One region of the Polycladomyces zharkentensis genome, then DNA from elsewhere that is predicted to be linked to it. Evidence: riboswitches for the same ligand, from Rfam matches in the RefSeq annotation. Region 1 holds a riboswitch; each other region holds the start of a gene.

The links. A riboswitch is a leader RNA that binds a small molecule or an ion and turns the genes downstream of it on or off. The one in region 1 is predicted to bind cyclic di-AMP.
Region 2: linked by a shared signal. The riboswitch ahead of ectA (diaminobutyrate acetyltransferase) and the one ahead of kimA (potassium transporter KimA) in region 1 are both predicted to bind cyclic di-AMP.
Region 3: linked by a shared signal. The riboswitch ahead of sleB (spore cortex-lytic enzyme) and the one ahead of kimA (potassium transporter KimA) in region 1 are both predicted to bind cyclic di-AMP.
Region 4: linked by a shared signal. The riboswitch ahead of JQC72_RS07860 (ABC transporter ATP-binding protein) and the one ahead of kimA (potassium transporter KimA) in region 1 are both predicted to bind cyclic di-AMP.

What each region holds. Positions count from the first base shown of each region.
Region 1 is NZ_JAFHAP010000004.1:336,178-341,526, reverse strand. It holds gene dcd (dCTP deaminase) at 1-456, shown strand, start outside; gene JQC72_RS03495 (GNAT family N-acetyltransferase) at 566-1,234, shown strand; gene kimA (potassium transporter KimA) at 1,418-3,238, opposite strand; cyclic di-AMP (ydaO/yuaA leader) riboswitch at 3,336-3,470, opposite strand; gene JQC72_RS03485 (DNA internalization-related competence protein ComEC/Rec2) at 3,650-5,349, shown strand, end outside.
Region 2 is NZ_JAFHAP010000011.1:61,412-66,760, forward strand. It holds gene ehuB (ectoine/hydroxyectoine ABC transporter substrate-binding protein EhuB) at 1-560, shown strand, start outside; gene ehuC (ectoine/hydroxyectoine ABC transporter permease subunit EhuC) at 661-1,320, shown strand; gene ehuD (ectoine/hydroxyectoine ABC transporter permease subunit EhuD) at 1,322-1,993, shown strand; gene ehuA (ectoine/hydroxyectoine ABC transporter ATP-binding protein EhuA) at 2,009-2,830, shown strand; cyclic di-AMP (ydaO/yuaA leader) riboswitch at 3,010-3,152, shown strand; gene ectA (diaminobutyrate acetyltransferase) at 3,383-3,898, shown strand; gene ectB (diaminobutyrate--2-oxoglutarate transaminase) at 3,912-5,195, shown strand; partial or broken gene JQC72_RS12500 (ectoine synthase) at 5,214-5,349, shown strand, end outside.
Region 3 is NZ_JAFHAP010000005.1:63,853-69,201, reverse strand. It holds gene JQC72_RS04835 (fumarylacetoacetate hydrolase family protein) at 1-955, opposite strand, end outside; gene JQC72_RS04830 (MGDG synthase family glycosyltransferase) at 1,022-2,143, opposite strand; gene JQC72_RS04825 (alpha/beta-type small acid-soluble spore protein) at 2,284-2,571, opposite strand; gene JQC72_RS04820 (FMN-dependent NADH-azoreductase) at 2,716-3,351, opposite strand; gene sleB (spore cortex-lytic enzyme) at 3,551-4,279, opposite strand; cyclic di-AMP (ydaO/yuaA leader) riboswitch at 4,283-4,431, opposite strand; gene JQC72_RS04810 (superoxide dismutase) at 4,566-5,183, opposite strand.
Region 4 is NZ_JAFHAP010000008.1:123,104-128,452, forward strand. It holds gene JQC72_RS07850 (phosphoenolpyruvate synthase) at 1-1,361, opposite strand, end outside; gene JQC72_RS07855 (efflux permease Rv1217c-related protein) at 1,534-2,337, opposite strand; gene JQC72_RS07860 (ABC transporter ATP-binding protein) at 2,334-3,221, opposite strand; cyclic di-AMP (ydaO/yuaA leader) riboswitch at 3,411-3,579, opposite strand; gene mutS (DNA mismatch repair protein MutS) at 3,973-5,349, shown strand, end outside.

The sequences.
Region 1 (5,349 bases):
TTCGGCCTGAGCAGTTACGGGTACGATCTGCGTGTGGCCGATGAATTCAAGATTTTCCATAACGCGCTGAACACCATCATCGATCCGAAACAGATCGATTCCAACTCTTTCATCGACTTTAAGGGAGATGTTTGCATCATCCCGCCCAACTCGTTTGCATTGGCTCGGTCGGTAGAGTATTTTCGCATCCCGGAAAACGTGCTGGCCGTTTGTGTGGGCAAATCAACATACGCCCGGTGCGGAATCATCACCAATGTGACCCCGTTCGAGCCGGGATGGGAGGGACACGTTACGCTGGAAATTTCCAATACGACGCCGCTTCCCGCCAAAATCTACGCCAACGAGGGACTTTGCCAAGTGCTGTTCTTCGAAAGCGATGAGGCGTGTGAGGTGTCGTACCGGGCCAAACAGGGAAAATACCAACATCAACGGGGAATCACCTTGCCCAGGGTTTGATGGGAGCCGCACTCCTTTCTTTTGAAAGGAGTGTTTCTTTTTTGGGAGGAAGGACGATTGCCGGCGGGGAATAAAAGTGACGGTGACAACTTGAAAAGGGGACCCGAACATGAATTACGGCGGTCGGACAATGAACCGGGGAATGGCTCATCTCCCTCTTCCTGTCATTCCCATAGGGGCCATACCGGCAAAGCTGTCACCAAGGGTAGGGGATATTGAGGACTGGCGTTGGAGATACCGGCATTTTTTCTTCAGGGGGAAGATCATGAACATCTTGGAGACAGAAAGACTCAGATTACGCAAGATGACGATGGATGATGCCGAAAACTTACTGAAAATTTTTTCAGATCCAATAGCCATGTCTTTTTATCCTGGCACGAAGACTTTCGACGAAACGATGAAGTGGATCAAATGGACACAGTCCAACTACGATCAGTTTGGAATCGGGCTGTGGATTGTTGAGCGAAAAAATGATGGTGTATTTGTTGGCCAATGCGGTTTAGTCCCCCAGGAAGTAAACGGACAACCTGAAATCGAAATCGGGTATTTGTTCGCAAGGGATTATTGGGGACAAGGATTTGCTACTGAAGCGGCGAAAGGATGTCGCGACTGGGGCTTCAAACATTTAGATTCACCGAGATTGATCTCACTCATCGATCCTTCCAATGCACCTTCAGTACGAGTTGCTCAAAGACTGGGAATGAAGCTGTCCGGAAGCATAAAAAAATGGAATAAATCCATTGATGTATATGCCATATCCCGCGATCGAAAAGTTTGACCAACAGGTCCATTGCCATGAAAAGCGGCGGAAGCAAGAGGCTCAAAAAGAGTGGAGGCAAAAGTTCCTTCAGTCTGCCGGAGAAAACGTGCCGGAAGTGACGGTGGGAGACGGAGCCATCCATCCGGCGTAATAAGCAAAGCCCAACCTGCGTCGATGACAGGTCGGGCTTTCTTGATGGTTTCATTTGCGCAAATGGAACGGCACTGTGGAGACGATGACATCTTTTCTCAACAACAGCAGGAAACGCAGCCACAGCGCGGATTGGTTGTGCAAAAAGCGCTGCCACCACCTGCGGGGGATGAATTCAGGGATCAGGACGGTAATCAGGTTGTCGCCTACCCGTTCCTGGACCATGTCGATGAACCTCAGCACGGGGCCGTTGACGCTTCGGAAACGGGAACGGGTGACAACGAGGCGGACGCCGGGATTCCATTGCTCCCACTTTTTCTCCATCTTCTCCGCATCTTCCTCGGTGAAGGCCACGTGGATTGCCACCACGTCATCCCCGATCGTCTTGGCGTAGGCGATCGTGTTGCGAACGACGCGGCTGATACCCCCGACAGGGATGATAATCACATGATCTTTCTTTTCCGGTTTGTCGGTGGCGATGTCGATGCGCAACTCTTCCGCGACAGCCTCATAGTGTTTCCGAACTTGATAAAAGGCGAAGATGAACACCGGTATCACCAATACCACGATCCAAGCGCCTTCCGTAAATTTGGTGACGGCGAAAATCAGCAGGACGATGAACGAGACGACCGCACCCGCGGCGTTGATCGCCAATTTGCGCATCCAGCCCGGGTTGCGCTGCTTCCACCTGCGAACCACCATCCCGGTTTGGGACAAGGTGAACGATAAAAAGACACCGATCGCATACAAGGGGATTAACCGTTCCACTTCTCCTTCAAACGCCACGATCAACCCGATTGCGGCCAAGGCCAACACGATGATGCCGTTGGAGAAATTGAGCCGGTCTCCGCGGGAAGCAAACATCCGCGGCATAAATTTGTCCTTGGCCATAATGGAGGCCAACAGCGGGAAGCCTGCAAAGGCGGTGTTGGCGGCCAGAATCAGGATCAGCGCGGTAGTCCCCTGGATGTAATAATACGGAAGCGTTCTGCCGAAGGTCTCTTCAGCGATTTGGGAAAGCACCGTCTCTGTCGGACTGGGCGTGATGTGATACAGATATGCCAACATGCTGGTCCCGCCGAACAACACGGCCAGCAATAATCCCAGAAGCGCCAATGTACGCGCCGCATTTTTCGTCTCCGGTTTCCGGAAGGCGGGAGTGGCGTTGGAGATGGCTTCGACGCCGGTCAATGCAGAGCATCCGGACGAGAACGCTCGCAACAATAAGAACCAAGTGAGACCGACCGGAAAGGTGTGTGTCACCGGTGGGACGTCGGCAGGAATCCCATGGACCGCCACATTGCCCAACCCTACGAGCACCAGACCCAGCATGCCCAGGATAAACAGGTAGGTGGGGAATGAGAAAATCGTTCCGGATTCGCGTAAACCCCGCAAGTTGAGGATCATGAGGAGAAGGACGAAGAATACGGAAATGAGCGTACTGTGATTGTGCAAAACCGGAAATGCCGAAGTGATCGCGTCCGTACCGGCTGAAACACTGACTGCCACTGTCAGTGTATAGTCGATCAACAACGACGCACCGGCGATTAACCCGGCAAACCAACCCAGGTTGTCTGTTGAAACGATGTAGGCACCGCCCCCTCCGGGGTATTCGTGGATGATTTGCCGATAGGAAAGGATGAGCAGTGTCAACAAACCGATAATCGCGCCGGATATGGGCAATGAATACCAAAGCGCCAGCACGCCGATCGGGGCGAGTACATGCAGGATCTGCTCCGTACCGTAGGCGACTGACGACAGCGCGTCCGATGATAAGATAGGGAGCGCTTTCCAAATCGGCAGTTTTTCTTCCTGCAGTTGCTCAGTACGAAGCGGGCGCCCGATGATCAAGCGTTTCAGTGAGGACAACATCACATACACCTTCCCCAGATAAATTCCGTTTTTGTTTAAAACGCAAAAAAGCCATTGAAGTGCCCACTTCAATGACTTTTGGTCATGTGAAGAAGCACACTTCCCTCTCAGCACGCTTACGAGGTTAGCTGACGGATTCGGGTCCGTGAGAGTGACCCTACCGGTGATGGCACCGGATTCACCCCAAAAAATTGGTTCCCCCGTTCCTGTACGGATTCAGCGCTCGAAGTGTGAAACTGTTGATGATTAGGTTTTGTCATGATTAGCATTCTAATACGATTACCGGAACCTGTCAATCAAGGTTTGACAACCGGCCGTAGCAAAATGGCGACAGTTTTTGTCGAACATGGAGGGATTCTGTCGGAATTTGCGGAAAGGATATACCATTTCATCCCTTTTATGGAGGTTGTTATGAAGGCTCCGGTGAGTTGGTTGGCGGGCGGATGGATGGGAGGCATCGGCGTTGCATTGGCATGGGGAAGCGGGTACGGTGGATGGTGGTTGTTCGGGGCGGTTGTTGTCGGGATGGGGGGAGGATGGGTGTGCCTGTGGCGTTGGCGGATGTGGACGGCAACATGCACGCTGCTCTCTTTTTTTGTCGGAGCCGCCTATACGTCCTGGGTGGATGCCCGCAATGTCTCGTCTATCGATGATCGGTTGGCCGATCACGTTGGCATCAAGATGTATGGGGTTATCCAGTCCGCCCCTGAGGTGGATGGAGATCAGCTCACCTGTATGGTGAAAGTCCGATGGATAGAGGTGGATGGTGCCGTTCGGCGCTTGGAAGACGAAAAAGTGTGGTTTCGTCTGCGAGTGCAATCACCGACGGAGTTGCGGACGATTCGCGATTGGACAAGCGGGACGCGGCTGTCGGTGGACGGTGTACGGTTGACTCGACCGGAACCGGCGCGAAATCCAGGCGGTTTTGATGCACGATCGTTTTATCGCCGTCAATTTGTGCATTGGATTGCGTCGACTGACGGGCTTCACGGGGTGTCGGCGGAACAACCGCCTCCATGGCATGTATTCGCATGGGCAGACCGGATTCGGCAAAGTGGCGGCGAAACGCTGGCACAACTGTATCCTGCGGAGATTTCCGGTCTGATTCGCGGATTGGTGCTGGGAGAGAGGAAAGCAGTGCCGGAGGAGGTAGACCGCCTGTTTGCCCAATGGGGACTGACGCATTTGTTGGCCATTTCCGGGATGAATGTGGCCGTCTTCGTCGCGGGCGTGTACGGTTTGTTGACCCGATTGCGCTTGACGCGTGAAGTGGCAGGCGGACTCACGATGGTATCGTTGCCGATATTTGCATGGGTGACGGGGGCGGAAGCATCCGTTGTCCGGGCGTGCATGATGGCCGGTTTCACCCTTGTTGCCGCGGTTTTCGGCAAGTGGCACGACCGGCTGTCCTTTTTGTTTCTGGCAGGATGGATGATGCTGTTGTGGAATCCGTATCAGCTCCTGGAGGCGGGGTTTCAGCTCACCTGTTTGATCACCCTCGGGCTGCTGTTGGCTGTCGAACCACTCAGTGGCCGGTTTCCATTACCTTGGAAGCGTGGCAATCAATTGTTGGCGGTCACATTGATCGCCCATCTGGTATCATTTCCTGTGATGATCGTCTATTTTTATGCTTTTCCCACTGGCTCTTGGTGGGTCAACCTGTGGGTCGTCCCGATTGTCGGTAGCGTGGTGTTCCCTTTGGCACTCCTCTCCTTGATGTTGGGCTGGATCGCACCGGTATTGGGAGCGGTGCCTGCCTGGGTATGCACTTGGGTGACAAAAGGGCTGTTATGGTTGTTGGAACGGTTTTCCGCGGGACCGGGAATGTTGACGTCATGGTCACCGCCGTCATGGATATGGTGTGCGGCATACGCGGCGGTATGTGTATACGCATTGTACGCTTGGACGGGCAACGCGCTTTATCCCCGTCGGCATCGCTGGTGTTCGCTTGCGTTGCTAACGGGTCTGATCTTCTACTCCTATCATCCGTTTTACGGGGGGATGGAGGCGCGCATCACCTTTCTCGATGTGGGGCAGGGGGATTGTGCCGTCATCGAGACACCGAAAGGACAAGTCATCGTAGTGGACGGAGGTGGAATGCCGTCATTTCC
Region 2 (5,349 bases), on a different contig from region 1:
CCGCGGGGATGTACATCACCCCGACTCGTTGCAAAGAAGTGGTGTTTGCCGATCCTGAATACAAAATCGGGGAAGCAATCGCAGTGAAAAAAGGAAACCCGAAGAAACTTCACAGTTATGAGGACATCGCCGCCCATCCGCAAGTGAAGGTCGCGGTGATGAAGGGGGCGGTTGAGGTCAGCTATTTGAAGAAATCGGGTGTGAAGGAGAATCAGATGATCATTGTTCCTGATCAGCCTTCCGCGATCTCCGCATTGGAATCCGGGCGGGTGGATGCGATCACGATGACAGGTCCTTCTTTACGGGCGATGATGGAATCCACCGGTGCCCGAGATATCGAGGAGGTAAAGGACTTTCAACAGCCGATCGTGGACGGAAAAAGTGTCCTCGGATATGGAGCGGCTGCCTTCCGAAAAGAAGATAAACAATTTCGGGATGCATTCAGTCGAGAATTGGCGGAAATGAAAAAGTCGGGTGCATTATTGAATGTTCTCAAACTGTTCGGATTCACCGAAGAGAACTTGCCTGACAAAAAGGCGGATGAACTGTGCAAACCGTAAGAGTCCCACTGTATTTAGATCCCGTCCATGGGCAGGGATGAGCTGAGACCCCTGATTTATCACGAGGCACACGATTGTTTGAATCGCAACGGGAAAGGATGTGATTCCGATCGGGGTCTGCGAAAAAATATTGCCTTCTTTGCTGCAAGGGCTTGGAATCACGGTTCAGCTGACGATCTATTCGGCGATATTGGCCTTTTTCGTCTCCTTTTTGGCAGGGTTTGGACGTCTGTCGCGGTTTTATCCGCTCCGAGCGGTGTGCACTGTTTTTGTTGAAGTTTTTCGCGGAACCTCTTTGCTCGTTCAATTGTTTTGGCTTTATTTTGTCCTGCCGCAGCTCGGCATCTGGTTGTCGGCGGATTTGGCGGGTTTGCTCGCTCTCGGTCTTAACGCCGGGGCGTATGGATCAGAAATCGTCCGCAGCTCGATATTGGCCGTCCCCAAGGGGCAGATCGAAGCGGCTGTTGCGCTGAACATGACACCGGGGCAGAGGATGCGGAGTGTGATCCTGCCGCAGGCTTTCCGCATCATGTTGCCATCTTTCGGTAATCTTTTCATCGAATTGTTGAAAGGAACCTCTTTGGTTTCCTTGATTACGATTTCTGATATGACATTTCAGGCGACAACCTTGCGGACCAATATGAATCAGCATACCCCTGAAATATTCGGTCTGTTGCTCATCTTGTATTTTCTCGTCGCCTATCCGCTGACGTTGGGCGTGCGTTGGTTGGAGCGCAGACTTTCAACGGGGAGGTCTTAACGTGGGATGGTCTTGGACGTTTACTTTGCAAATTTTACCGCAACTGCTCGATGCCGTGAAGATTACGATTGGTGCGACGATCGTCTCCTATTTGATTGCACTTGTCGGCGGTCTGTTGATCGCCTTTGCACGACGGTCTGAGGTCAAGCTTTTGTCATGGGTGACCGGCGGTTTTATCGAATTTGTGCGCAGCACACCGCCATTGGTTCAGTTGTTCTTCATTTTTTATGTGGCACCTCATTTTGGATTGAGGTTGTCTCCTTTCACGGCTGGTGTACTGGGATTGGGCATTCACTATAGCACCTATCTGTCGGAGGTATACAGGGCAGGTATTGACGCGGTCCCGCGCGGGCAATGGGAAGCTGCCGTCGCCCTCAACTTTTCAAAAACGCAAACGTGGATGCGGATTATTCTCCCGCAGGCCGTCCGGCCGATTGTTCCCGTATTGGGCAACTATTTGATCGTGATGTTTAAAGAAACGCCGCTTTTATCGGCAATCACGCTGATCGAGTTGCTGGGTCAAGCGCAAATTATCGGCTCCAATTCATTCCGCTATTTGGAACCCATTACGCTTGTCGGGGTGTTTTTCCTCATATTGAGTTACCTTTCCTCACTCCTGGTACGCCGCTTGGAATCTTGGCTCCAACTCAATCAAAAAGGATTGATAAACTGAAGGGGTTTTGAGGTGATGCATGTGAAATCGGATCGCATAAACCCAATTGTTCGTTACCGCAAGGTCAGCAAGTTCTATGGCAAAACTCAAGTGTTGCACGAAATCGATTTTGATTTGGCTCCTGCAGAAAAAGTAGCGGTAATCGGGCCGAGCGGGTCCGGCAAGACGACGTTTGCCCGTGTTTTGATGACGTTGGAAAGGCCGACGTCGGGTACGATTGAAGTTGACGGTGAGTTGCTCTGGCACAAAAAAAAGGGCGGGAAGCTTGTTCCGGCTGATGAAAAACATTTGCATCAAGTGCGCGGCAAAATCGGAATGGTGTTTCAGCAGTTTAATCTGTTTCCGCACATGAACATTTTGCGAAATGTGACGGAGGCACCGATCAAGGTATTGGGATTGTCCAAGGAAGAAGCGATCGAGCAGGCCAAAACCATGTTGGATAAAGTAGGGTTGCTGGATAAGATCGACGCATATCCGTCACAATTATCCGGCGGTCAGCAGCAGCGGGTGGCGATTGCGCGTGCGTTGGTCATGCAACCCAAGATCATGTTGTTTGATGAGGTGACGTCTGCGTTGGACCCTGAGCTTGTCGGGGAGGTTCTCGGGGTTATCAAGGAGATTGCAGCGGAGGGCAAGATGGCGATGTTGATCATTACACATGAAATGGGTTTTGCCCGGGAAGTGGCGGATCGGGTTGTTTTCTTTGATGAAGGACGAATTATGGAAGAAGGACCGCCGGAAAAGATTTTTGGTGACAGTCCGAAGAGTCCACGTTTACGTAAGTTTTTGGGCAGTTTTTGTCAGCAGACGATAGAGTCGATGTCCAATTGGAGATGAATGGCAGTGGAACGAAGCGAGAAAGGGAGAATAGATCAATTCATCCGATCTGAACATAGGAGAAAGAGTATACGAGGGGATCAACGGAATTTATAGAGGATGAATCATTATGGTAAATATGGTATTATAAGACAAAGTAAAAATATTAACAATTGATTGTAGGAAACAGTTTATATTGACAATTAAAGACGCCTTATTTCATTTCGATGGAAACGGGGGAACCAAGCGATTGGGGTGAATTCCGGATTGACACCGGAATAGATGTGAAGCATTTCTCATCCATCTTGCCCGCCAGCCTTGTCGGCTGAAGCAGTGAGATCCAAGGGATTTGCCAATTTTGCGCCGGACTGACTTTTCCTGTGCACGAGAAGGCGGATCTGAGTCTTTGACCGCGTACGGATTGCACAAGCACGGACCGGTACAGACTTTTTCCTTGGAATGATGGTTCCTGGGAGAAAGTTTGCACCGGTCTTGTACTTTTTTAATCGGCGATGACGCGCTGTGCGGGACATTTTGGCATGGCGTTGAGCCGTCGGTACCGGGGAGGAGGTGATGAATCTGGAAACCGGGTTGATGAACAAAGTGGCGCTTCGCCAACCACAGGTAGCGGATGGAATCGGGATCTGGAGCCTGGTTCGGGACACCGGAGTGTTGGACGTCAATTCCCCTTACAGTTACCTGATGCTGTGCAAGTTCTTTTCGGATACTTGTGTGGTTGCCGAACAGGAGGGACAAATCGTCGGTTTTTTGTCCGCTTTTCGACCACCGGCAGACCAGCAAACCCTGTTTGTGTGGCAGGTGGCCGTGGCCGAGTCTCAACGGGGCAACGGGTTGGGAAAGGCGCTTCTGAAAGCGTTGATCCGTCGGGACGCTTGCAAAAATGTCCGTTATCTTGAAGCAACCGTTTCTCCGTCGAATCTTGCATCCCAGGCTTTATTCCGGGGATTGGCACGGGATTTTGCAACGTGCTGTGAAGTTTCGGAGTGTTTTCCCGCCCATCTGTTCCCGGGGGGAACTCATGAATCGGAAATGACGTTTCGGATCGGACCGTTTCGGTATCAAACTTAACTGGGGGGATTTGGTGAAAGTTGCGGAGGAATTACATTCACCGTTGAAGGTTTTTGAAGCTTTGGAATCGGAGGTCCGCAGTTACTGCCGGAGTTTTCCGACTGTCTTTGCAAAAGCGAGCGGCTATCAGCTGTGGGATCGGGACGGCCGGGAATATGTCGACTTTTTTGCCGGTGCCGGCGCGTTAAACTACGGCCACAACAATCAACGAATCAAGGCCAAGCTGATCGACTATTTGATGGAAGATGGCATTACGCACAGCCTTGATATGGCGACAGAAGCAAAAGAAAAGCTGCTGGAACGGTTCCATGAGGTCATTTTAAAGCCGCGAAATCTTCACTATAAAGTGATGTTTCCGGGACCGACAGGCACCAATTCGGTGGAAAGTGCGCTGAAGCTGGCCCGCAAAGTAACCGGGCGGGACACAATCATGAGTTTCACCAACGCGTTTCACGGCATGACAATCGGTTCGCTGTCGATTACCGGGAACGAATCCAAGCGAAAAGGCGCGGGCATTCCATTGACGAATTCGATCTCCATGCCGTTTGACGGCTATTTTGGCAGTGAGGCCGACACGGTCAGCTATATTGAGCGTTTTCTCGAAGATAATGGCAGCGGCATTTCTCTCCCTGCAGCCATTATCCTTGAGACCGTTCAGGGTGAAGGCGGCATCAATGTGGCCAGTTTTGAGTGGCTCCGCAACATGGAAGAACTGTGCCGGCGCTGGAACATTCTGTTGATTGTCGATGATGTGCAGGTGGGATGTGGACGGACGGGGCCATTTTTCAGCTTTGAACCGGCCGGGATCTATCCCGACATCGTCTGTCTGTCCAAATCAATCGGGGGATATGGCATCCCGTTGGCGATGACCTTGATCAAACCTGAGTATGATCTGTGGGAACCGGGCGAGCATAACGGTACTTTTCGCGGCCATAACCTGGGGTTTGTCGCTGCGACCGAAGCACTCAGTTACTGGGAAGACGACCAGTTCAGCCGAGAAATCCTGGAGAAGGGAGAGAAAGTCAGACTCTTCCTGGAAATGCTTGCACAACAGTATCCCGAGATGGCAGGGGAAGTGCGGGGAAGAGGGCTTATCCAGGGAATTGAAATCGGAGTGGACGGGTTGGCCGAAAAGATTTGCGCGGCCGCGTTTGAACGGGGTTTGATTATGGAAACATCCGGTCCCAACAGTGAAGTCGTCAAAATCATGCCTCCTTTGACCATTGATGAACAGGGGCTTGAAAAGGGACTGACCGTTCTGGAGGAAAGCTTTGAGCGGTGCAAACAGATGATGTGAAAAAGGAGACAGGTAATCATGATCGTCAAACATCTGAATGACATCATCGGAACGAAAGATGACGTGGACACTGAGACGTGGAACAGCCGCCGTCTGCTTTTGAAAAAGGACGGGATGGGCTTTTCGTTGCACGACACGATTATCAAGGCGGGAA
Region 3 (5,349 bases), on a different contig from region 1:
TGTCACCCGGCTCCAACCAGGGATGCACTTCCGTACCCAGCTCCAAAATACACCCGGTTCCAACCGTGCCGGACCCGATTACGTCTCCAGGATACAAAAAAACATCCTGAGAAGCCCGCTCAATCATCTCGGCAAAGGAAAAGTGCAGATCCCGGAGATTGCCGCGGGACAACTCGACCCCGTTGACACGGGCAGTCATCGCCAAATCCCAATGGTCACCGTTTCTTCGGTCTTCCAGCTCATCCGGGGTAACCAACCACGGTCCCAACGAAGTGGCAAAATCTTTCCCTTTGGCCGGTCCCAAACCGACTTTCATTTCCTCAAGCTGAATATCCCGTGCGCTCCAATCGTTGAGGATACACAGTCCCGCGATATACTCCCTCGCCGATTCCCGGGAGATGTTGTGTCCCTTTTTCCCGATGATGCACGCCACTTCCAACTCATAATCCAAACATTGTGTGCCGCTCGGTCGGGGTACAGGTTGCTCGTGTCCCAATATGGTCTGATGATTGGAAAAATAAAAAACAGGAAAATGATACCACTCCGGGATCATACTGAGGCCGCGTCGCGCCCGCGCCGCTTTGACATGTTGTTCAAACGCGTAGAAATCGCGAAAGCTGGGCGGTCTGGGCACCGGCGGAAGCAAGCGGACTTCCGCAAGTGACAATGCCACCGGTTCTCCTTCCACTTTCGCTTGATCAGGATGTGTACCCCGACAGGCATCGATTACCTGTCGCAACAATGTAAACCCCTGGTCTCCCATTTCCAGGAACGCGACCATATCCGTCGGAAGCGCACAAGAAAACGGAATCCCCTTTTCCAACATAGCCCATTCCTGGGCAAAACCGATATCCCAAACGTATCCATCCTGCACCCAACCGATCCGGGCATCCCCATACATTTCCGACCGAATGTTCAACACGTCTTCTTTGATCACATAGGTCACCAGACGCATCCAACCACTCCTCTCCTCCCAGCATATGCATCAGAAGCGGCTACTTGCAAGCCTTTTGCGGGAAGATCATCGCAACGCCCTGTGGCGTGCCGGTTGCAAAACTTCATCAGCGATCCGATCGGCCGCATTTCCGGATGCCAGTTCCGACATGACGCGGGCAACGTGTTTCCTGCGGGCCGGAGACTCCAACCAGCGCTTCATCTGTTGAGGCAAATGGCCGAACTGGACCGTTTCCGCCACCCGATGACGCAGCAAATATCGACGATTGGCCTCTTCCTGGCCCGGCAATGCCTCCAACAGTAACAGGGGCAAACGTTTGACCATCGCTTCCGTAATGGTCAGTCCGCCCGGCTTGGTGATCAACAGGTCTGCAGCATCCATGAACAAGGGGACATCGGGTCGGAATCCCTCAACGCGAATATGGGGTGGCAGAGAATGACGGGTCAGCTCAACCATCAGGGCTTCATTTTTTCCGGCCAGTACCACGACTTGGCAAATGGGACCTGCTTTCTCCAATTCCTGTACGGTTTCGCGAACGGGTCCCATCCCTTCCCCGCCGCCCATCACCAACACCACCGGACGATCCGGCCTCAATCCCAACAAACGTCGGGCCTCTTGTTTCGACACGTTTTGGAGAAATTCCCGTCTTACGGGAATACCTGTCTCGACGACCCTGGCGGCAGATTGCCACAAACGCCGTTGCGCTTGTAGAGGAACCGAGATCCCGCTGGCCGTATACAACACATCAGGTGTACCCGACAGCCAAATGGGGTGAAGTTCATAATCGGTCACCACGCAGAATGAAGGGATGCGACGCCAGTGGGAAGACAGCCACATCAATGCGAACGGATGAGTAGCCACCACCCTTGTCGGACGGAAATGGGACAGCCGCCGTGCCAGTTGACGCCGGATCATCCACCCCGCCCGCTTGATCGCTTCCCCGGAAACATAACGAAACCAACGGGACTGATGAGTCCAGTCATACAGGTAATGATACACCGCCGGAAACCGGTTCAACATACGGTGATACCCATTTTGGAGGAGAGGATGTGCCTTCGTCGGAATCCATTCCAGCAAATCGACATACATCACTTTTGCATTTCGCTCTTCCATCACATGCAACAATGCTTGTGCCGCCGAGTTGTGCCCGGCACCAAATCCCATCGACAGTAGCAACACACGTTCCATCTGGCGCCCTCCTCAATCCCACTCCTCTATCATTATGACAAAACCGGCCCGTTCCGTCTCGTGTCTCATCAATATGTCGCCAAAAATTGATCGATCTTTAACAATGATGAAACAGATTGGACGGCCCGATCGGGCCGTCGTCAGGGCCGGGATCTTTGACGCGCCAGCTGCTCCTGCGCCATTTTGACCATTTCCCGTACCATGTGGCCGCCGATGGTGCCACCGATTTTGCCGGCATCGGCTGTTTTCAAATCTCCGTTGTCACCGGGTTTGAGGGGCACGCCTACTTGCTTGGCCACTTCCATTTTGACCTGGTCAGGCGACAGCGGTCCCACACCCATCTCTCTGCTCATCACTTGGGCTTTCAACCGCTCCAAGGCCGGCCGTGACTCGGGTACCAACAATCGCCTGCGTCGTTTTCGAGCCATCTTTCCACCCCCTGCAAATAGTTTCCCATCAAGGGGAACAAATGATGTGGCGGACAATAAAAGGAAAAAACCGCCCATTTGGGCGGTCGGTCGTTCTTGATGAGGGCTGAGAGGGGGTTGTGCAATTTTCCCGATTCATTGTACTTAGAAGCGTTTGGCCAACTCACGCGCTTGTTCAACGGCTTTTTGCTTGATCGCATCGGCTTTGTCCGGGAATTGCGACATGCCTTCGGCAATGACGGATTCCACATCATCCACACCCAGGAACGACAACACGGCACGGATATAACGGTCACCGAACTCGAATTCCTTGGTCGGACCTTCGGAGTAGATACCGCCGCGCGCTTGGATATGGACGGCTTTTTTGCCTTTCAAGAGCCCGACTGCACCGTTTTCGGTGTACTTAAATGTTTTGCCCGCGATACAGATGGAGTCGATGTACGCCTTCATCCGCGGAGGAATGCTGAAGTTCCACATCGGGGTGACAATGATGTATTTGTCCGCTGCCGCAAACTGATCGACGATCTCATTGATCCGTCCCACTTTTTTCTGCTCCTCTGCGGACAATTCCTCAAACGCGGTTCCCTGCTGCAATTTGCCCCAACCGCTGAACACATCTTCGTCCAAGAAAGGGATGTCCAGTTTATACACATCCAACTCGACGATTGTATCTTCGGGATTGGCCTCCCGGTAGGCATTCAAAAATGCCCGTCCCACCTGCAAGCTGAACGACTGCTCCTCCGGTTTGGGGTTGGCAGTGATGTACAAAACGGTCGCCATGTGGGTTTCCTTCCTTTCGTTTGTGGAATAGTGATGACGGAATATGAACTAACTTTAGTTACGTTGATATTATGCATTTATATACTTACTTTTGTCAAGCGGAAAATGATGAAAAAACCTCCTCTCATAATATTTCCGTACAGCCTCGTTTTTACTCACGAAAAAAAGCCCGTCCCCCAAGGGAACGGGCTTTTCCTCGTCACTTCGTGAAAATATGCTTTCCGATTTTTTTGATTTGCGGGCGAGACCAGATCCAATCAGAAGTTGCGGTGTCCGGGTTGAAATAGTACAATGCACCGTTTGTCGGGTCCCATCCCCGGATCGCATCCATCGTAGCGCGATAGGCTGTACTGTTGGGATTCAACCAGAACTGCCCGTCCTGTACCGCCGTAAACGCACCGTCTTGGAAAATCACACCGCTTACTGTTTTCGGAAACTCCGGTGAATCAATCCGGTTCAAAATCACGGCAGCGACAGCCACTTGCCCTTTGTAAGGTTCACCTCGCGCTTCACTGTATACAGCTCGTGCAATCAATGAAATGTCTTTTTTCGAAAAGCGAGAATTTACAGAATGACGAGGCTGTTTGTGGACCTTTTTGGATACCGTCTTTTTGGACACGGTATGCCGCTTCAACGATCCCCACGTTTGGGGACCGGCAATGCCATCGATCCGCAATTTATGCTGAATCTGGTACTTGATAACCGCTTTTTCCGTGTTCAAACCGTATATGCCGTCCAGTTTGTCACGGTACAGCCCCAGCTGTTGCAAGCGATATTGCAAGTCCCAGACATCTCCGTTTTTACTGCCGTATTGGATCATCGTCGGTGCAGCCGCTTCCGCCTTACCGCTTCCAAACGGTACCGCGGCTACGATCACTGCAACCACTGCACCCGTGAGCACCCACGCCCACTTTTTCAAAGCAGACACTGTTTCTCCTCCTTTCAAGCCTCCGAGGTTAGCTGACGGGTTCGGGAAAGGAGTTGATCCCGGCCGCCGAAACGGCGGCTTCACCCCAACATGGATTGCGTCCCCCGTACCCCGCGCCGAACACCGACGCGAAGATTCGGCTGTATTGATACACGTTGTCCATTATAAGTTGGATATGGATACCTTTCAATAGAAAATGATTAGAATGTAAGGTATGTATTTCCTTGGAAATTCCACGACAAAAAAAGCGCGGCGGAAGATTCCACCGCGCTTTTGTCGATTCTTCTTATCCGCGTGCCGCTTGGTACCGTTTGGCGACTTCATCCCAGTTGACCACGTTCCAGAACGCTTTGATGTATTCCGGACGCTTGTTTTGGTATTTGAGATAGTAGGCGTGCTCCCACACGTCCAGACCCAAAATCGGCGTGTCTCCATCCATCAGCGGGCTGTCTTGGTTCGGTGTGCTCGTCACAGCCAAAGAACCGTCTTTTTTCACGATCAGCCAAGCCCAACCGCTACCGAAACGGGTGGTTGCCGCTTTGGTGAATTCTTCTTTGAACTTATCGAAGCTGCCAAAGGTTTGGTTGATGGCATTCGCCAACTCCCCGCTCGGTTCGCCGCCACCGTTCGGACTCATGATTTGCCAGAACAGGCTGTGGTTCGCATGACCGCCCCCGTTGTTTCGCACAGCGGTACGAATGCTTTCCGGCACCTGATCGATGTTACGCAAAAGGTCTTCGATCGATTTTTCCGCCAAGGCGGCATGACCTTCCAACGCCGCATTCAAGTTGTTGACATACGTGGCGTGATGCCGGCCATGGTGAATTTCCATCGTTTGCGCATCGATGTACGGCTCCAACGCATCATGGGCATAAGGGAGTGCAGGCAGTTCGTGCTTGGCCATGATTCACCCTCCAATTATGTAGGATTTGGTCCTTTTTCATCTTCGAAAAAGGACGGGCACTTACATCCTTCCCGATTCTATTATGCAAAAAACGTGGAATGATAGTCAACTTAGATGTATGAAAAGTTTTCGTTTGAAATCCCACCAAGTTGTTGATAAAGTCCGC
Region 4 (5,349 bases), on a different contig from region 1:
GCCCTCTGAACGGCCAGATGCGGATTTTCAAAATACATGATTTTGATCAACCGGGGAATCACTTTGCCATAAAATGCAAGCAGCTGTTTCACTGCGCGGAAAACCTGTCTCTTCACCCCCCGTTTGGGTGCTCTCTTTTGAAACTCTTCGCTTAAAACAACCTTCTTCAGCGCCAACACATTATCGTCCGTCACAGAGCTTTTGAGAAGCTTACGCTGTACGAACTTCAAATACATGAAACTGGAACAATCCCAGAAGAGCCTGCCACCCGCTTCAACAAACGGAGATGAATCATCTTTAAACGGATCGAGCGCTTTCCAGACGGAGATCCCGAGCGGTTTCATATAGTCTGTCATCATTTGACTGTGGCCAATTGAAAGATATACATGGTAATTGTCATCATCAGCAGCCGGAACCGGGTACAGAGAAGTGATGGGACGGCTTTGCAGGATATAGATGCGGTCACCTTCCAGACACCACTCGATATCTTGTTCCGCACCGTAATGTTTTTCGATCCTGCGCCCCAGTTCCGCCAGCTCCAAGATCTTCTGATCCGGAAGCGCTTGTTGTTGTTGAAGTTCCGGCGGAAGTTCCCTGATTTCCGTTCCACCCCGGGAAACAGGGAAGATGCCTTTCTCCTTTTTCGCGATTTGTTTCTGGATAATCTGCTGGTCACGTACTTTATACAAATCGGCCGTCACAATGCCGGAAACAAGTGCCTCTCCAAGTCCAAACCCGGCATCAATGGAAACCGTGCGCCGATGTCCTGTAACCGGGTCTGCCGTAAACATGATGCCGGACACATCAGGAAATACCATCCGTTGCACCACGACAGACAAGGATATGGACCGATGATCGAATCCGTTATTGATACGGTATACGATCGCCCGATCTGTGAAGAGGGATGCCCAGCATTTTTTGACTGCTTCAATGAGTTGTTCAGCCCCCTTCACATTCAGGTAGGTTTCCTGTTGACCAGCGAAAGAAGCGGTTGGTAAGTCCTCGGCTGTTGCACTGGAGCGGACAGCGTAAGCATGATCTTCACCCAGTTTCGACCACGCCTTGATGATTGCTGATTTTATTCGATCAGAAAGCGGGATCGTAAGCAAGTGATGACGAATTCTCTGTCCCAATGAGCGGATCTCGTCGAGTTGTTCCGGTTTCAACTGATTCATCAGGTTGAACCATTCATCCATCTTATCACTTGCTTCGATGAAATGGCGGTAAGCCGATGTCGTGATGCAAAATCCAGGAGGAACGGGGAATCCCGCTTTTGTCATCTCTCCCAGATTTGCTCCTTTCCCGCCGACCATAGGCAAGCTGTGGCGATCGATCTCATCGAAATACTGAACATATTTCATGACCTTTCACTTCCTTTTCAAACAAGTAGGGACCAAAGCTCCACGACTTCACGCGCTGTTCGATACGGACACAATCCGTGACACTGAAGTAGAGGGAGGTGCCCAGTCGGGCACCATCATGAGTGCCAGCAGGGAATGAACAGGATCGTTTTTCGGAACGCCATCTGCCTCGTCACAATGACAAATCTCGCCGGCGGAAAACCATCGTCGCAATGAGGAACAGCACCATCGCGGTAAAGCCCAAACCTGCCGCTATCCACAAAATGTCTTCTTCTCCCCGTGCGAGACGTGCCGGTTCATACAGGCTGAACAACGTCCAGTTCCGGAGCCAATCCAGTTTTTCACCCAGTTTACCGGCAAAGTCCATCGCATAGAACAGGATGGTCACTGTTGCCGACCAGGATACCGCCTTCTTTTCATCGTCAAACAGGCACGAAAACAGGAAGCTGTATGCGCCGATCACAGAAAAAAACAGGAAACAGACCAGATTCAGTTCCATGTAGTCTGACCGATTCAAGGCGGGTTGATCCAGCAGCCAGGTATCTCCCGCGATCCCGCCGAGAAAGGTGAACAGGTTGATCAGCCCGAGCCCCGTGATGAAAAATGCGACTTGCGTCAGGATGAGCCGTGACCGGGACAACGGCGTTGACAGCAGAAATGCCATGGACCCCCGGTCGACATGCCGAGCCACCAGCCGGGTCGGGATCACCACGCTGTACACCATCAGCAGGATCAGATACAGGAAGGAGTGGTACTCAACAGCGATAAAATCGTTCAAACGCTGTACACCGGCCTCAATTCCCAACACTTTCATCATCTCTTCCGGCATTTTCTTCAGCAATTCATTCATGTCTCCGGGATTCAAGCTGGGATAGATGGAAACAATCATCAGCACATAAAGAAACGACCCGATCGCCATCGCTGCCAATGTCTTGCCGTGCAACCGCCACATTGCCCGGTACAGCGCAAGGTTCATCGTTCGTTCGCCTCCCGTCGTTCATAGTAGTGCATAAAGATTTCTTCGAGATCCATCTCTCTGTGTTCCAAATGGCGCACATCCACATCGCCCAGAGCGCGGATCAGGGGATTCAGATCACCTTGTACCTCGATTTCAACCGTGGTTGCTCCCCGGCGGACCACACTGAGCCCGGCCTGAATCAATCGGTCGATGTCCGATTTTCTTCCCAGCGTCACAACAAACGCTTTCCGCTGCTCACTGCGCAATTCCTGGACGGATTTCACAGCGATCAGCCGTCCTTTCCGGATGATGCCGACCCGGTCTGCCGTGCGCTCGATCTCCGGAAACTGATGAGAGGACATGAAAATCGTTTTTCCTCGCTTTTTTTCTTCCAGAATCAATTCCACAAACCCCCGTTGCATCAGGGGATCCAAACCGGAGGTGGGTTCGTCCAGGATCAAAATCTCCGGATCATGCATGAATGCGGCCACAATGGCCAGTTTTTGTTTCATTCCCTTGGACATTTTTCGGATCGGGACTCGGGGGTCCAGTTCCAGTCGCTCCAGCAGCTCATTCCTTCTGTCATCCTTCTGTCCACGGAGTCCCGCCATCAAATCCAAGAAACCGGTACCGTCCAGTCCTTCAAACATGGCGATCTCCCCCGGGAGATAACCGGTGACTTTTTGAATCTTGTCCGATTCATTCCAGCAGTCCATGCCCCCGATCTCCGCTTTGCCCTCATCCTGTCTCATAAAACCCATCAAGTGACGAATCGTAGTGGATTTTCCCGCACCGTTTGGTCCGAGATAACCGAATACTTCACCCCGATTCACTTCAAGGGTGAGATCAAAAATTCCCTTTTCACCCGGAAACCGTTTGGTCAATCCATGAATCCGTATCATGATCGAGCCTCCTCTCCGCCTTTCCGGCGATAAAAATCATCCGTAACGTCCATCATGGTGTCTTTCTTTCGCCATCGCCATTCTTGAGCGTAAAAGCTTCCCGTCACCAACAGAAAAAGCCACGAGAAGGGTGTCTTCCCGTGGCTTTTTGAGCACAGCAAAAACAGCCGTGCTGCCGCACGATTCCACTCCCCCTCTCACAACGCTTACGAGGTTAGCTGACGGATTCGGGTGGCTGAGAGTCACCCTACCCGGGCATTAACCCGGGATTCACCCCATGCAGTCCGTGACCGATTCGCCACAGCCTGCGGTTGGTTCCCCCGCTCCCGCGTATCGCGGGATTCAGCGATTTACGAGGATGTATTTTATTTTTAAATCGAGCTCATCATACTCCTCCGACCACCTGATGTAAAGTGTCATTTTTCATCAAAAAGGAATGAAATACCGTCATGTGACCCGATCCGTTTGATGGGAGATCCATTTCTCTTCTGTTTACTCCCCCTGACGAAATCCGTCGGGCAAATCCTTTTCAAACCATATTCCCGGATACAGGTTGATCATGAGGAATGACGAAGTGCGAAAAGATGTATGGATACGGCACTCGCAGTTGGGGCGGACTGCACCGTGTTCGTACAGTTGAGACCGCTCCTCATTGTTGATCGGGGTGAAACAGACGTTGTTCGGTCCGTTGGGGAGTGTTACAATAGACCGTACGAAACAACGACTCTTACCGTTCGGAGGGTGTCCTGTTTTGGCCAAATATACGCCGATGATGGAACAGTACTTATCGATTAAGGCAGAGTATCCGGATGCCTTTTTATTTTTCCGTTTGGGCGATTTTTACGAGATGTTTTTTGAGGATGCAAAAAAAGCAGCCGAAGAGCTGGAAATTACGCTGACCTCACGCGACGGCGGGAAAGAACGGGTACCGATGTGCGGTGTGCCGTATCATTCCGCCGAGGCGTACATTGAGCGATTGATCGAAAAAGGATACAAAGTCGCGATCTGTGAACAGGTGGAGGACCCCAAAGCGGCCAAAGGCGTGGTCAAACGCGAAGTGGTTCGCGTGATCACACCGGGAACGGTCATTGAGGAAAAAATGCTGGCCGACAAAGAGAACAACTTTTTGGTGGCGCTCGCTACCGATGGCCGTGCGCATGCGTTGGCGGCCGGGGATCTTTCCACCGGTGAATGGTACGTGACCCAGTTGGAAGGGTCATTGGACCGGCTGATGGATGAAACCGGTGCATACCGACCACGGGAAGTGCTGCTCGACCCCGCATTGGCCGGGGATCGTCACTTCCAAAAGCGGCTTGGCATGCGGTTGGGATGTCTGTTCACCCCAATGACCGAGGAGAAACTGGGGAACGCCGGTGAACTGGAAGCGGCATTGGCCCAGCAATTTCCATCGGCAAAAGAGGTGTTCACGACAGCGCTTTTGGTCCGGGCTGGCGGGATGTTGCTTCGCTATCTGCAAGATACGCAGAAGCGATCCCTGCGGCATCTCAATCGGGTTCGACGGTATGATGCCCGCCAGTTCATGATTCTGGACGAAGCGGCCCGGCGCAATCTGGAACTGACCGCTACGTTAAAGGACGGTCGGCGTCAAGGATCGTTGCTCTGGTTGCTGGATCAGACGGCGACCGCGATGGGGAGCCGGATGTTGCGCCAATGGTTGGACAAGCCGTTGGTGAACAAAGAGGCGATCGAGGAACGGCAGGACGCGGTACAGGCGTTTCTGGACGACCTGCTGTTATTGGAGGAAGTCCGGGAACGATTGAAGGAAGTGTATGATCTGGAGCGATTGGCTGCCAGGATCGCGTATGGTTCGGCCAATGCCCGGGAATTGCAAGCGCTTCGCCGTTCGCTGGAGGCGCTTCCCGCATTGCGGCAGGTGTTGGCCCGGGTGGATTGCCCGCCGCTTCGGATGATGGGCGAACATATGGATGTGTGCGCAGATGTGGCGGAGCTGATCGCCAGGGCGATCGAGGATGATCCCCCCGTTTCGGTCAAAGAGGGCGGCTTGATCCGGGAAGGTTATCATCCCCATTTGGATCGGCTGCGTACGGCGCAACGGGAAGGGAAGAACTGGATCACCCAGTTGGAGCGTCGCGAGCGGGAAGCGACG